Regions from separate parts of the Pseudoalteromonas sp. T1lg76 genome, predicted to be linked through region 1. Evidence: predicted binding sites of a transcription regulator. Region 1 holds the regulator's gene; each other region holds the start of a gene.

Region 1 (3,214 bases):
ACCGTCTATCAGAACCTGATGGCTATTTTGGAAACCCGTAAGGACCTGGATAAAAGCGGCCGTGAAAGCGAGCTCGAAGGTCTGCTGGACGAATTTAATATTCAGCATATTCGTGAGTCATTAGGCATGGCCCTGTCCGGCGGCGAACGCCGTCGTGTGGAGATTGCCCGCGCCCTCGCCGCTAACCCGAAATTTATTCTGCTCGACGAACCTTTTGCTGGTGTTGACCCTATTTCGGTGCTAGATATTAAGAAAATCATTGAACACCTCCGCAACCGTGGTATTGGCGTTCTTATTACCGATCACAATGTGCGCGAAACATTAGATGTATGTGAAACTGCCTATATCGTCTCCCATGGCGAGCTAATCGCATCAGGAACTCCCCAACAGGTATTAGCAGATCAAACAGTACGCGATGTGTATTTAGGTGAGCAGTTTAGACTTTAATCACAAAAGGATTGTTAGAGTACATGAGGCAATCATTACAGCTGCGTCTAGGCCAGCAATTAACAATGACCCCACAATTGCAGCAGGCTATCCGCCTGTTGCAGCTCAGTACTTTGGATCTCCAACAAGAAATTCAAGAAGCGCTTGATGCCAACCCCTTGCTCGAAATCGAAGAAGAGCATTACGGCGATAGTGACCTGCCACGCGATAAAAATTCGGCGGCCGACAGCGATAGCGACATTCAAAGCAATAACAGCACAAGCAATCAGGACGAAGTTGAAAGCAGCGACGCCCTTAACAATGACTCGATCAGCGATGAGCTGCCCATGGATGTATCCTGGGACGAGTACATCAGTGCCGCCCCGGTTGCATCTGGGCCCATGCCCGATGACGAGTCTATTTACCAAGGCGAAACCACAGAAACCTTGCACGATTACCTGATGTGGCAATTACGCCTCACCCCGTTTAGCGCCATAGATGAAGCCATTGCTACCGCGATTATCGAAGCCATCGACGACAACGGCTTACTTACCGTTAGCACCGAGGACTTGCTCGAAAGCATCAACCATGATGAGCTGGAAGAAGAGATTGAACTCGACGAAATAGAGGCCGTTCTTAAGCGAGTTCAAATGTTTGATCCCATTGGTATTGGCGCCCGCTCACTACAAGAGTGCTTGTTGATCCAGCTCAAGCAATTTTCGCCTCAAACCCCTTGGCTTAACGAGACGAAAGAGGTAGTTTGTAATTATATTGATTTGCTTGGTAACCGTGACTACCGCACCTTAATGAAAAAGACTAAGCTTAAAGAAGCCCAGTTGAAAGAGGTGATGACACTGATACACAGCCTGAATCCCAAGCCCGCCGCGACCATAGTGCGCGAAGAGTCGGAGTATGTGATCCCGGATGTATCGGTGAAGAAGGTCAAGGGTCGCTGGAAGGTGGAATTAAACCCCGACAGCATGCCGAAGATACGTGTCAACGATCACTACGCATCCCTGGGTCGCAACTGCAAATCACAAAGTGACAGCCAATTTATTCGCTCTCACTTGCAAGAGGCAAAATGGTTTATAAAGAGCCTGGAGCAACGCAATGACACCTTACTTAAAGTAACTAATTGCATTGTTCAGCAACAACAGGCATTCTTTGAACATGGCGAAGAAGCAATGAAGCCAATGGTCCTTAACGACGTTGCAGAAATGGTGGAAATGCACGAGTCAACAATCTCTCGTGTTACCACACAAAAATACATGCACACGCCACGTGGGATCTTTGAGTTAAAGTACTTTTTCTCCAGCCATGTGAATACCGAGAATGGAGGTGAATGCTCATCCACAGCGATTAGAGCATTGATCAAAAAGCTAGTAGCCGCGGAAAATCCTGTAAAACCGTTAAGCGATAGCAAGATTACCGACATACTAGCAGAGCAAGGAATCAAAGTGGCTCGACGAACGATTGCAAAATATCGTGAATCGTTGGCCATACCACCGTCAAATCAACGTAAAAGCTTGATATAGACGTTAGACAAGAAGGAAAATGCTTATGCAATTAAATCTTACCGGTCGTCATGTAGAAATCACAGACTCTCTTCGCAACTATGTAAATAGTAAATTTGCCAAATTAGAGCGTCACTTTGACCACATTAATAATGTGCATGTTATTCTTGATATCGAGAAACTCACACAAAAAGCAGAAGCAACACTTCATGTAAACGGCGGCGAACTGTTTGCCACCGCAGAGCATCAGGATATGTACGCGGCGATCGATGGCTTAATTGACAAATTAGACCGCCAGGTAATCAAACATAAAGAGAAATTGTCTCGTCATTAAAATGAGCTTAGATTTACTTTTTTCCAAGGACTGCAGCAAGGCTGCGGTCCTTTTTAATAGCAAAAAAAGAATGTTGGAATACCTCTCTCAGGTAGCACACCAACATATCCCCCACCTCAGTGAGCAAGCTATACTGGATTCCCTTCTGGCTCGTGAAAAGCTTGGCAGCACTGGCATAGGGAAAGGGGTTGCCATTCCACACGGTCGCCTTGAAGGCATAGAGAATACCCTGGCCATTATCGTCACCAACCGTGAAGCCATCAATTTTGACGCCATCGACAATCGCCCCGTTGATATTTTTGTGGCGCTGCTTGTACCAGGCGATCAATGCGATCAACATCTCAAGACCTTGGCGAAAATTGCTGATAAACTTAAAGATAAACAATTCTGTAAGCAGCTAAGATCGGTCACCAGTGACCAGGAACTGTACCAGTTAATGGTTGCCTAGGGCACCACATGGGAAGTTCGATTGAAAAATTCGACTGAAAAGTGCGACTGAGAAGTTCGATTGATAAGTTCGAGTGTTTAACTTTAATGCCAGCATATGGCTCGGCAAGGGGTGGATAAATGGATTTGATTATTGTCAGTGGGCGCTCCGGTTCCGGTAAATCCGTCGCCCTGCATGTACTTGAAGATCTCGGCTACTATTGTGTCGATAATATCCCGGTCAACCTATTGCCCGCCCTGGTGCGCAGCGTTTCCGACAATTACGATAAAATTGCCGTCAGCATAGACGTTCGTAACCTTCCCAAAGAAGAACAAGAATTCAGCGATATCTTAGGTTACCTACCAGAATTTTCACAACCGACACTGTTTTACCTCGACAGTGACGAGCAGACCCTGATCAAACGCTTTTCAGAAACCCGACGCCTGCACCCGCTGTCGATGCAAAACCTGCCTCTAGACTTGGCCATCCGCGAAGAAAAACAACTACTGGATG
Region 2 (3,214 bases), on a different contig from region 1:
TCTTCCTCACTCACGCGGATCCCCACCGTACTTTTTAAAATTCCCCATACCAGCGAGGATGCGACAAAGACAAAGCCAAAGATACATAAGATACCGATAAACTGAGTCGTGTAACTGGCCTCACTATTAGACAGAGGCACCAGCATCAGGCCAAGCGCTCCGCACACGCCGTGCACCGAAATAGCCCCCACGGGATCGTCGATATGCATCTTATCCAAAACCACAATACTGAAGACCACCACCATGCCACCTATGGCACCAAGCAAGAGCGCCAACAAGGGTGATGGCGACGCCGGATCCGCGGTGATCACCACCAAACCCGCCAGTGCACCATTGAGCACCATGGTCAAATCTGCCTTGCCCCAGTAGGTTTTACATACCAGTAGGGAAGCAATGGCACCGGCCGCCGCAGCAGCATTGGTGTTAAGCATGATTTTGCCCACCGCGGTAGCATTTTCCGCATCACTGATAAGCAGTTGCGAGCCACCGTTAAAACCAAACCAGCCCATCCATAGGATAAAGGTACCCAAGGTCGCAAGCGGCAGGTTAGAACCGGGAATCGGATAGATTTCACCATGCTTGCCATATTTGCCACGACGCGCCCCCAGCAGCAAGACCCCAGCCAAGGCTGCAGCGGCACCGGCGCCATGTACTATGCCCGAACCGGCAAAGTCGACAAAACCCATGGTCGACAGAAAACCGCCACCCCAGGTCCAGTAGCCCTCAATGGGATATAGCAGGCCGGTCATGACCACACAAAAGATCAAAAAAGCCCAGAGTTTCATGCGCTCGGCTACGGCGCCGGAGACAATGGACATGGCCGTAGCCACAAAAACCACTTGGAAGAAGAAATCAGACTCCAGCGCATGATCGGCGTCACTGGCCTGAGTGCCAATCAAGGAGCCAAAGCTGGGCACAAAACCGCCCTCGCTGTTACCCACATACATGATGTTGTAACCAACCAGCAAAAACATGGTACAGGCAATGGCATAAAGGGCGACGTTCTTGGTCAGGATCTCTGTGGTGTTCTTCGAACGCACCAAGCCGGCTTCCAGCATGGCAAAGCCCGCCGCCATCCACATAACCAGCACGCCGGAGATCAAAAAGTAAAAGGTGTTCAATGAGAATTGTAATTCAACTATGGTGTTTTCCATGACTGCGCCCCCTAAATCGCTTCTTCATCAAGCTCACCCGTTCGGATGCGCACGATTTGCTCAAGATCGAAAACAAATATCTTGCCGTCGCCTATTTTGCCGCTGTTGGCAACCCGGGTGATCAGCTCTACTACTCGCTCCACATTGTCGCTACGCGTGGCAATCTCGATTTTAATTTTGGGAATAAAGTCCACCCTATACTCGGCACCTCGGTAGAGTTCGGTATGCCCGCGCTGGCGGCCAAAGCCCTTAACATCCACTACCGTCATTCCCTCTATTCCCTGCTCTGCTAACGCTTCTCGCACTTCATCGAGCTTAAATGGCTTGATGATGGCACTGATCATTTTCATATGGCCCCCTCGTAGGCAATTCGGTTTATTATTCTTCCATCAGATAAAATCAATCTTTGTGCCAAAATATTTTCTCTTTAATTAACAAAAAGATAACTTTTGATGCGCACAAAAAACGCACCAACTTGGTGCGTTAAAAGGGGGTTTTTGCCAAAGCTGTGCAAGGCACAAGGCCACAGCCCGTTTACTATGAAGCAATGAGAATAAGCATGGCTGCTTTTCCTGCCTCAAACGCCGGCAGCAACACACCATAGGCTTGAGCGCCGCCAACCGCGAGTCAGCTTAACTAGTTAACTTTCAACGTAAACATACGCATTTTTAGACCATAATGGACACTTTGACTTTACCCTTCACCACAGTTAGGCTGCCGCTTTCCCCTGCCGTTAGAGAGCAAAGTTATGGCTAAAATCATCGTCTCCGGTGCCACCGGGCTGCTGGGCCGTGCCCTTTTTACGCACCTAACCCCCACTCATCAGGTAACAGGTTTGGGTTTTTCCCGCGCACAGGCACCCATAGTCAAAGTAGATCTGTTTGATAAAGAGGCCATCAGCACCCTGTTCGCAACGCATCAACCGGACTTTTTTATTCACAGCGCCGCCGAGCGCAATCCGGACAAGTTCGATAATGACCCCGAGCAGAGCATCCAATTTAACTGCGCGGTCACCGAGCATATTGCCAAGTGCTGTGAGCAGTTCAATTGCAAGCTGATTTTTATTAGCACCGATTATGTCTTCGATGGCTGCAACCCGCCCTATGCTGAGGACGCCGAGGTAAACCCGTTAAATCTTTACGGCCAATCCAAGGCGCGCAGCGAAGCCTTATTGCAAGCGCACTACCCGAGCGCGGCCATTATTCGCATTCCCGTGCTCTACGGTGAAGTTGGTTATCTCGGTGAGTCGGCGGTAACCGTCATTGCCGAGCAACTGCAAAACGGCGTCACCCACTTCGATAATGAATGTCAGCGCTTTCCCACCGACACCGCAGATATCGCCAATGCCTTGGCTGGCGCCATAACCACCTTGGGCTCTGAGCTAGAAGGGATCTATCACCTCAGTGCCCAGGAGCGCTTAACCAAGCTGGATATGGCCAAAGCCATGGCGCCGCTTTTGGACCTGGACGCAAACACCTTGAGCCCAGCCCCCGTAGCAGCCGCTAACAATGCCGCCACGCGCCCCTTGAATTGCGCCCTTAAAGACACGCGACTTGCCTTACATGGAATTGAAATAAACAACGATTTTGCTAAGCGCATCGCCGAGGTGCTAACGCCCCACTTATCGCAATAACTTGTAGTTTCCAATGCAAGCTCCTTTAATGGAGCGAAAAGAAAAACCAAAAGGTAAATCATGTTTGCAACCCATCTAAAAGCCGTGGCCCTGTCTTTGGCCGTGGTGATCGCCCCATCGGCGCTGGCCGAGGTAGACCAACATAATGCCGCGGCTCATGGTCGCCAAATCGATATCGACAGCAAGGTCATTACCGAGCATAAGGCCCGCATTAACGGCGAGCGCATTTCTTATAGTGCCGAAACCGGCACTCAGCCGGTATGGAATGACAACGGCGATGCAGTCGCCACCTTGCACTATACCTACTACAAGCGCGTCGGTGTGGATAACGATACCAAGCGCCCGCTGTTGATTTCATTTAACGGCGGCCCGGGCTCTGCCTCGGTCTGGATGCACCTGGCCTACACCGGCCCCAAGGTGCTAAAAA
Region 3 (3,214 bases), on a different contig from region 1:
GATCATCGAGCGGCGATGCATAAAGAAGGTGATGGCCTTGGAGCTGGCCAATACTTCGCCCTCGCTATTGAGTAGTTTTAAAACCAGGCTGTGCTCGCCGCGATCAATATCGCGCAGGGCAAACAGGCTGGAGCTTTGTGGTTCGCCATAGGCTTGGCCGTCCATAAACAGCTGTACGCTATGTCCTTGTAAAAATCTTGGTTTCACCTGCCCACTGATATGCACTGAGCCGGTGTTATCGCGAATGGTTTCTTCTTGCGTCGGTGAGGTGATAGTTATGCTAAATTTGACTTGCTCCAGTTCATCATCGACTTCATCGAGAACACTGGTGTCGATGCTGGGCATATTCATTACCGGAGCGTTAAGGGTGACTTTTTCTGCTCCCTTGCGCGGGGTGTCAGAAAATACCAATACGCCATTCTCATCCTTGTACACGTAGATGTCTTTGCTCGGTGCGGCCCATGCTGTACTAAAAATAGTTAGCAGCACGACCATACTTAAAATATACAGCCTTGTGTTCACGTGAAATCCTATTTATGGTTGTTATTCTTATAGTTAGCAAAATAAGCCAAGTTACTGGCTAGGTATTAACTTTAGTCCAAAGGTTGTATTTTTTCCATAAAAAAAGCCCGCAGAGCAGGCTTTGAGAACACACATGATATAACTAAATTGTCATTATCTGTTTTATACGCTGTAGTACATTTCGAACTCAACTGGGTGAGTTGTCATGTTTAGCTTTTCAACTTCTTTGGCCTTCAGCGCGATATAAGCGTCGATTAGGTCATTAGTGAATACGCCACCTTGAGTTAAGAACTCACGGTCTGCATCAAGACAAGCAAGGGCTTCGTCTAGTGAAGAAGCAACAGTTGGGATTTCAGCCGCTTCTTCCGCAGGTAGGTCATATAGATCCTTGTCCATGGCATCGCCAGGGTGGATCTTGTTCTTAATGCCGTCAAGACCAGCCATAAGCTGAGCTGCAAACGCTAGGTATGGGTTAGCCGCAGGGTCAGGGAAGCGTACTTCGATACGACGACCTTTCTCTGAAGGAACCACTGGAATACGGATTGATGCAGAGCGGTTACGTGCCGAGTAAGCAAGCATTACCGGTGCTTCGAAGCCAGGAACTAGACGCTTGTAAGAGTTAGTTGCCGGGTTGGTGAAGGCATTGATCGCTTTAGCGTGCTTGATGATACCACCAATGTAGTAAAGCGCGTCTTCTGAAAGACCGCCGTACTTGTCACCAGCGAAAAGGTTCTTGCCATCTTTAGCTAGTGATTGGTGACAGTGCATACCTGAGCCGTTGTCGCCAACTAGAGGCTTAGGCATAAAGGTAGCCGTTTTACCATAAAGGTGAGCCATGTTGTGGATAACATACTTCATCTCTTGGATTTCATCTGCTTTGGTAACCATGGTATTAAAGCGAGTGGCAATCTCGTTTTGACCGGCAGTGGCTACTTCGTGGTGGTGTGCTTCTACTACATGGCCTAGCTCTTCTAGTACCAAGCAGGTTGCACTACGCCAATCCTGTGATGAATCAACAGGCGCAACCGGGAAGTAACCGCCTTTTACGCCAGGACGGTGGCCAGTGTTACCGCCTTCATAGTCGCGGTCTGAGTTCCAAGACGCTTCTTCGGCATCGATCTTGTACATAGAACCAGACATATCGGTTTTGTACTTAACATCGTCAAATAGGAAGAACTCAGGCTCTGGACCGAATAGAACTGTGTCGGCGATACCAGTAGAGCGCATGTACTCTTCGGCGCGCTTAGCAACAGAGCGAGGATCACGCTCATAACCTTGTAGTGTTGAAGGCTCAACTACGTCACAACGTACAATCAGTGTGGTTTCTTCAGCAAACGGGTCAAGCTTGGCGCTGTTTACGTCTGGTAGAAGTACCATGTCAGATTCATTAATGCCTTTCCAGCCAGCGATTGAAGAACCATCGAACATCTTACCTTCTTCGAAGAAGTCTTCGTTTGCTTGGTGATGTGGGATAGAAAGGTGCTGCTCTTTACCCTTGGTATCGGTAAAGCGTAAATCTACGAACTTAACGTCATTTTCTTTAATAAAAGTTAAAACCGTATGTGACATGTGTCCTCCAACTAGGAATATTTTGTGTGCTGCATGTTACTGCAATTGTGCACTCATAAGCTTAAATCGTGCCAACTATTTAAATGTATGTTTGTAAAGGGTTTTAATTAAACGTGTTATTTCAACAAAGCTATTATGCACCCTTTTGGTGCGCACCTGCATTGCTTTGGTGCATTTGTTTTGCCCTTTTTTAAGCCATGGTTTACGGCTCGCTCAAGGCTTGCTTTAGATTAAAGCGCTTACCTTGTGCAAGGTGCAATAGGTTAGCTGAAAAATACCTGCTAAGATTTTTCTGTGGTTGATTTTTATCCACACTAACGGTGCGTTATGACAATTAGGTCACAGTCACAGAAAAATAATGTTGGATAAACTTTCATCTAGTGACGTTATAAGGGATAATACGCGCCCTTTTAAACCCAACGCAGGTAGTTGTTTGCCGAGCGTGGATCCTCTAGGAACAATGAGGCTTGCCTCTTAAGTAGATATATGAGCATCGAAAAGTTAAGAAATATCGCGATCATCGCGCACGTTGACCATGGTAAAACGACTCTGGTTGATAAATTGCTTGAGCAATCGGGCACACTGCAAACTCGCGGTGGTAACGAAGAGCGAGTGATGGATTCTAACGACATTGAAAAAGAGCGTGGAATTACCATCTTAGCTAAAAATACGGCAATCAACTGGAACGATTACCACATCAACATCGTAGATACTCCAGGACACGCCGATTTCGGTGGTGAAGTAGAGCGCGTTCTATCGATGGCTGATTCAGTACTTCTTCTTGTAGATGCTCAAGAAGGTCCTATGCCGCAAACGCGTTTCGTTACGCAAAAGGCATTCGCACAGGGTTTGAAGCCAATCGTTGTTATCAACAAAATCGACAAGCCAGGTGCTCGTCCTGATTGGGTTATGGACCAAGTATTCGATCTATTCGATAACCTGGGTGCAACTGACGAACAGCTAGACTTCAAAGTAATCTACGCGTCAGCTATCAACGGTTGGGCAACATTAGATTTAGATGAGCCTTCAGACAACATGGAACCTATGTTCCAAGCGATCGTTAACGAAGTTGAAGCGCCGGATGCCGATCCTGAAGGTCCATTGCAGATGCAGATCTCTCAGC
Region 4 (3,214 bases), on a different contig from region 1:
AATTTACCTATCTGCCATAAGCGGCCCAGATCAACAAACTCATAACCCTGATGCCCTAACCAGAAGTTTAAATGCGCAGGCATAATTTGTGCGATAGCCAGGTAGTTACCAACAAATGAGCCAACGACAACGACCACTAAGGCCCAGAATAAGATATCTACCCCCAGCTTTTGGTATTTGGGGTCACGCCCACCATTGATAATGGGAGCGAGGAAAAGACCGGCAGCCAAAAACCCGGTTGCTATCCAAAACAGTGCTGCTTGAATATGCCATGTACGCACTAGGCTGTATGGGAACCATTGTGATGTTTCAATGCCATAAAAGCCCTGCCCTTCGACCGTGTAGTGCGCCGTAAAGCCACCCAGTAAGACCTGGAAAGTAAATAAGGACACCACCAGAAATAGATACTTACCCAAAGCTTTTTGCGATGCTGTTAGGGAAAATGATGCTATGGGGTCTTGCTTAGGCGGAGTCGGTGCTTCTTCATCTTTATGCAGGAAGGACCAGGCCCAAACGAGCGCACCAACACCGGCGATCAGCAAGATAACGCTAACAATCGACCACACCAGGTTTTCCGCAGTGGGTTCATTATCGATCAGCGGCTCATGAGGCCAGTTATTGGTATAAGTAGACGAACCATCGGGGCGCTCTGTGGCCGCAGCCCAAGCCGTCCAAAAGAAGAACTCGGTGAGTTTTTCGCGACGCTCTGCACTGGGCAAAGTGTTTTCTTTCATCGCATAATGTTTACGGGTTTGCTGTAATAACGGGTCGCCACCGAACAGCGCATGGTAATAAGCCGCCGTTTGCTCAATGGCAGCCAGGCGACGGGAAGACAGAGTGACCGTACCCGTATTTTGATCATAGGTATTGGTCCTGTACTCTTTTTTAAGTGCCCAGAGTAAAGGCTGTTGTAGCTCTTCAGACAGGTCATCAAAGCTTACTCCATGCGCCTCTTGAGCAGCAATATCCAGCCACTGGACGAGTTCACGATGCAGCCAATCGGCGGTCCAATCTGGCGCCTGATAGGCACCATGCCCCCAAATTGAGCCGAGTTGCATCCCCCCAACCGACTGCCAGGCCGTCTGCCCATCTAAAATCGCATCCTTAGAGGTGTAAACCTGACCATCCTGACTAACAAACTGCTCGGCAATAGGCGGCGCAACACGATAAACCTCACGACCAAAATAGCCGAGAATGGCGAAAGTAACGGCGAGCACCCCAAGCAGCGTCCACCACAGTTTTTTATATTCTCTCATCGTCTTTCTTCCTTAAACCCTAGTGAATAAGGTCTTGTTTTCAAAGTTAATTCGGTTAGCGAATAAAAGAGCTGCAACCCTGGGTATAGGGTCGACGGGCCAACTCAGATAAGCTTCCAACGGAACCTCAATAACATGCATTCAAAATGAATCTTAAGGAAGTTTACACATTACAACCAAAGATGTAAAATAAATACATGTTTAAATATCATCAAAGGCGCTTTGACGCTAAGGTCTTTCGTTAATGAATATCACCCGCTTTACCGATTATTCGCTGCGCACCCTGATCTATGCAGCCTTGCATCAGGACGAGACGGTCACCATACAGGCGGTGGCCGATAAGTATCAGATCTCCAAAAACCACCTGATGAAGGTGGTACAGGTGCTGAGTAATAAGGATTACCTCACTGCCACCCGAGGTAAAAATGGCGGTATTCGCCTAAGCCGCGAGCCGGCGCAAATCAATATAGGCGAACTGGTGCGCCTGCATGAGCAGGACTCGACCCTGGTAGAGTGTTTTGGTGCAGATAATCACTGCGTGATCTCTCCCGCCTGCCAGCTTAAGGGGATTTTGGCGCAGGCCATGGAGTGTTTTTTTGCCCATTTAGATAATTTCACCCTGGCCGATTTGGTGAATTCGAACACGGATTCAGAGCTCAAACAGTTACTACAGATAAGCGAACCATCTAAATTTTGAGATAACAAAGAGAGGATGTCATGGCCGTGTTACTACCCAGTGGACAAATTGCAGAACCCGATGAAAAGGCCCGTGGTTGGGCCTTTATGCGCTTAGCGTTTCGACCTCTATTTTGGCTTGGCGCCCTGTTTGGCATGCTCAGCATAATCACCTGGAGCCTTACCTATACGGGTCACCTAGCGTTTTCACCTTATGGCGGCGGCTATTTCTGGCATACCCATGAAATGCTGTTTGGCTTTGCCGTGGCCATTATGTCGGGCTTTTTATTGACCGCGGTGCAGAATTGGACCGGAGTGCCCAGCATTAAGGGCAAGCCCTTGGCAGCCCTGGTGTTACTCTGGTTAAGTGCGCGAATACTGATGGCCCTGCCCGGTTCATGGGTTCCCAGTGCCCTAGTGATTGCCGTGGATATCGCCTTTCTACCCGCCGCGGCACTGTGTTTTGCCTTACCCATTATCAAGGCTCAGCTAGTGCGCAACCTGTTTTTTGTGCCCCTGTTACTAATGATGGCGGCTCTTAACCTGTTAATGCACTTATCCCAGCTTCAGTGGGTAGCGCTTAACTTTATTACCCTCAGCCATACCATGGTGTTAATGGTGGCCTTGGTAATGGTAATTATCGGTGGTCGGGTATTCCCCATGTTTACCGCTAATGGCACACAAACTCCAAAAGTAGACAATATCCTGTGGCTGGATAAGGCCTCTATCATCTCGGTATTGGTGTGCGCTTTGCTGACCCTGGTCAACAGCGAACAAGGTATTGCACTGCAAGCTATGGCCTTTATCGCTGCGGCCTTGATTAACTTTGCGCGCGCCTGGCGCTGGCGCATCTGGGTTACCTTTGGGACCGCCTTAGTATGGCCGCTGCATCTCAGCTACTGGGCCATTTGTATTGGCCTGTTGATGCTGGGGCTGATGAGAATGGAAGTATTAAGCAACCCTTCCTTGGCCTATCATGCCATTACCGTTGGCGGCATGGGATTAATGATATTGGCTATGATATCTCGGGTGTGTCTCGGTCATACCGGACGCATGATCAAGGTAGGCTGGGTGATCAATAGCGCCTTTATCGCCCTGTTTAGCGCCTTTGTGATCCGGGTGTTTGCGCCCCTGGTGAGTGACCAGTATCAAAGCCTGATCTTGGTGTCTGCACTCTTGTGGACCCTTGCCTACCTGATTTATATCATCGCCTATGCCCCCGTGGTATTTAAGCCCCGCGTGGATGGCCGCGATGGTTAAGCATGACATAAACAAGACGGCGT

Evidence for each region. Region 1 encodes sigma-54, which starts transcription at its own class of promoters, with help from an activator protein. Its sites were predicted from a motif close to GTTGGCACGNNNNTNGNNT; they were not measured.
Region 2: C2M35_RS02410 (P-II family nitrogen regulator) is a predicted target of sigma-54. The motif match lies at 1,552-1,570, and genes of this name have one in related genera.
Region 3: glnA (glutamate--ammonia ligase) is a predicted target of sigma-54. The motif match lies at 2,149-2,167, and genes of this name have one in related genera.
Region 4: C2M35_RS14290 (nitric-oxide reductase large subunit) is a predicted target of sigma-54. The motif match lies at 1,342-1,360, and genes of this name have one in related genera.

Annotation. Positions count from the first base shown of each region.
Region 1 covers NZ_PQCE01000034.1:82,159-85,372, reverse strand. The annotation lists gene lptB (LPS export ABC transporter ATP-binding protein) at 1-447, shown strand, start outside; gene C2M35_RS12830 (RNA polymerase factor sigma-54) at 471-1,961, shown strand; gene hpf (ribosome hibernation promoting factor) at 1,987-2,274, shown strand; gene ptsN (PTS IIA-like nitrogen regulatory protein PtsN) at 2,276-2,722, shown strand; gene rapZ (RNase adapter RapZ) at 2,842-3,214, shown strand, end outside.
Region 2 covers NZ_PQCE01000006.1:82,008-85,221, forward strand. The annotation lists gene C2M35_RS02405 (ammonium transporter) at 1-1,154, opposite strand, end outside; gene C2M35_RS02410 (P-II family nitrogen regulator) at 1,166-1,504, opposite strand; gene C2M35_RS02415 (dTDP-4-dehydrorhamnose reductase family protein) at 1,903-2,787, shown strand; gene C2M35_RS02420 (S10 family peptidase) at 2,848-3,214, shown strand, end outside.
Region 3 covers NZ_PQCE01000041.1:11,197-14,410, forward strand. The annotation lists gene C2M35_RS14260 (DUF4124 domain-containing protein) at 1-522, opposite strand, end outside; gene glnA (glutamate--ammonia ligase) at 685-2,091, opposite strand; gene typA (translational GTPase TypA) at 2,578-3,214, shown strand, end outside.
Region 4 covers NZ_PQCE01000041.1:16,538-19,751, reverse strand. The annotation lists gene C2M35_RS14290 (nitric-oxide reductase large subunit) at 1-1,256, opposite strand, end outside; gene C2M35_RS14285 (Rrf2 family transcriptional regulator) at 1,501-1,953, shown strand; gene C2M35_RS14280 (NnrS family protein) at 1,974-3,191, shown strand.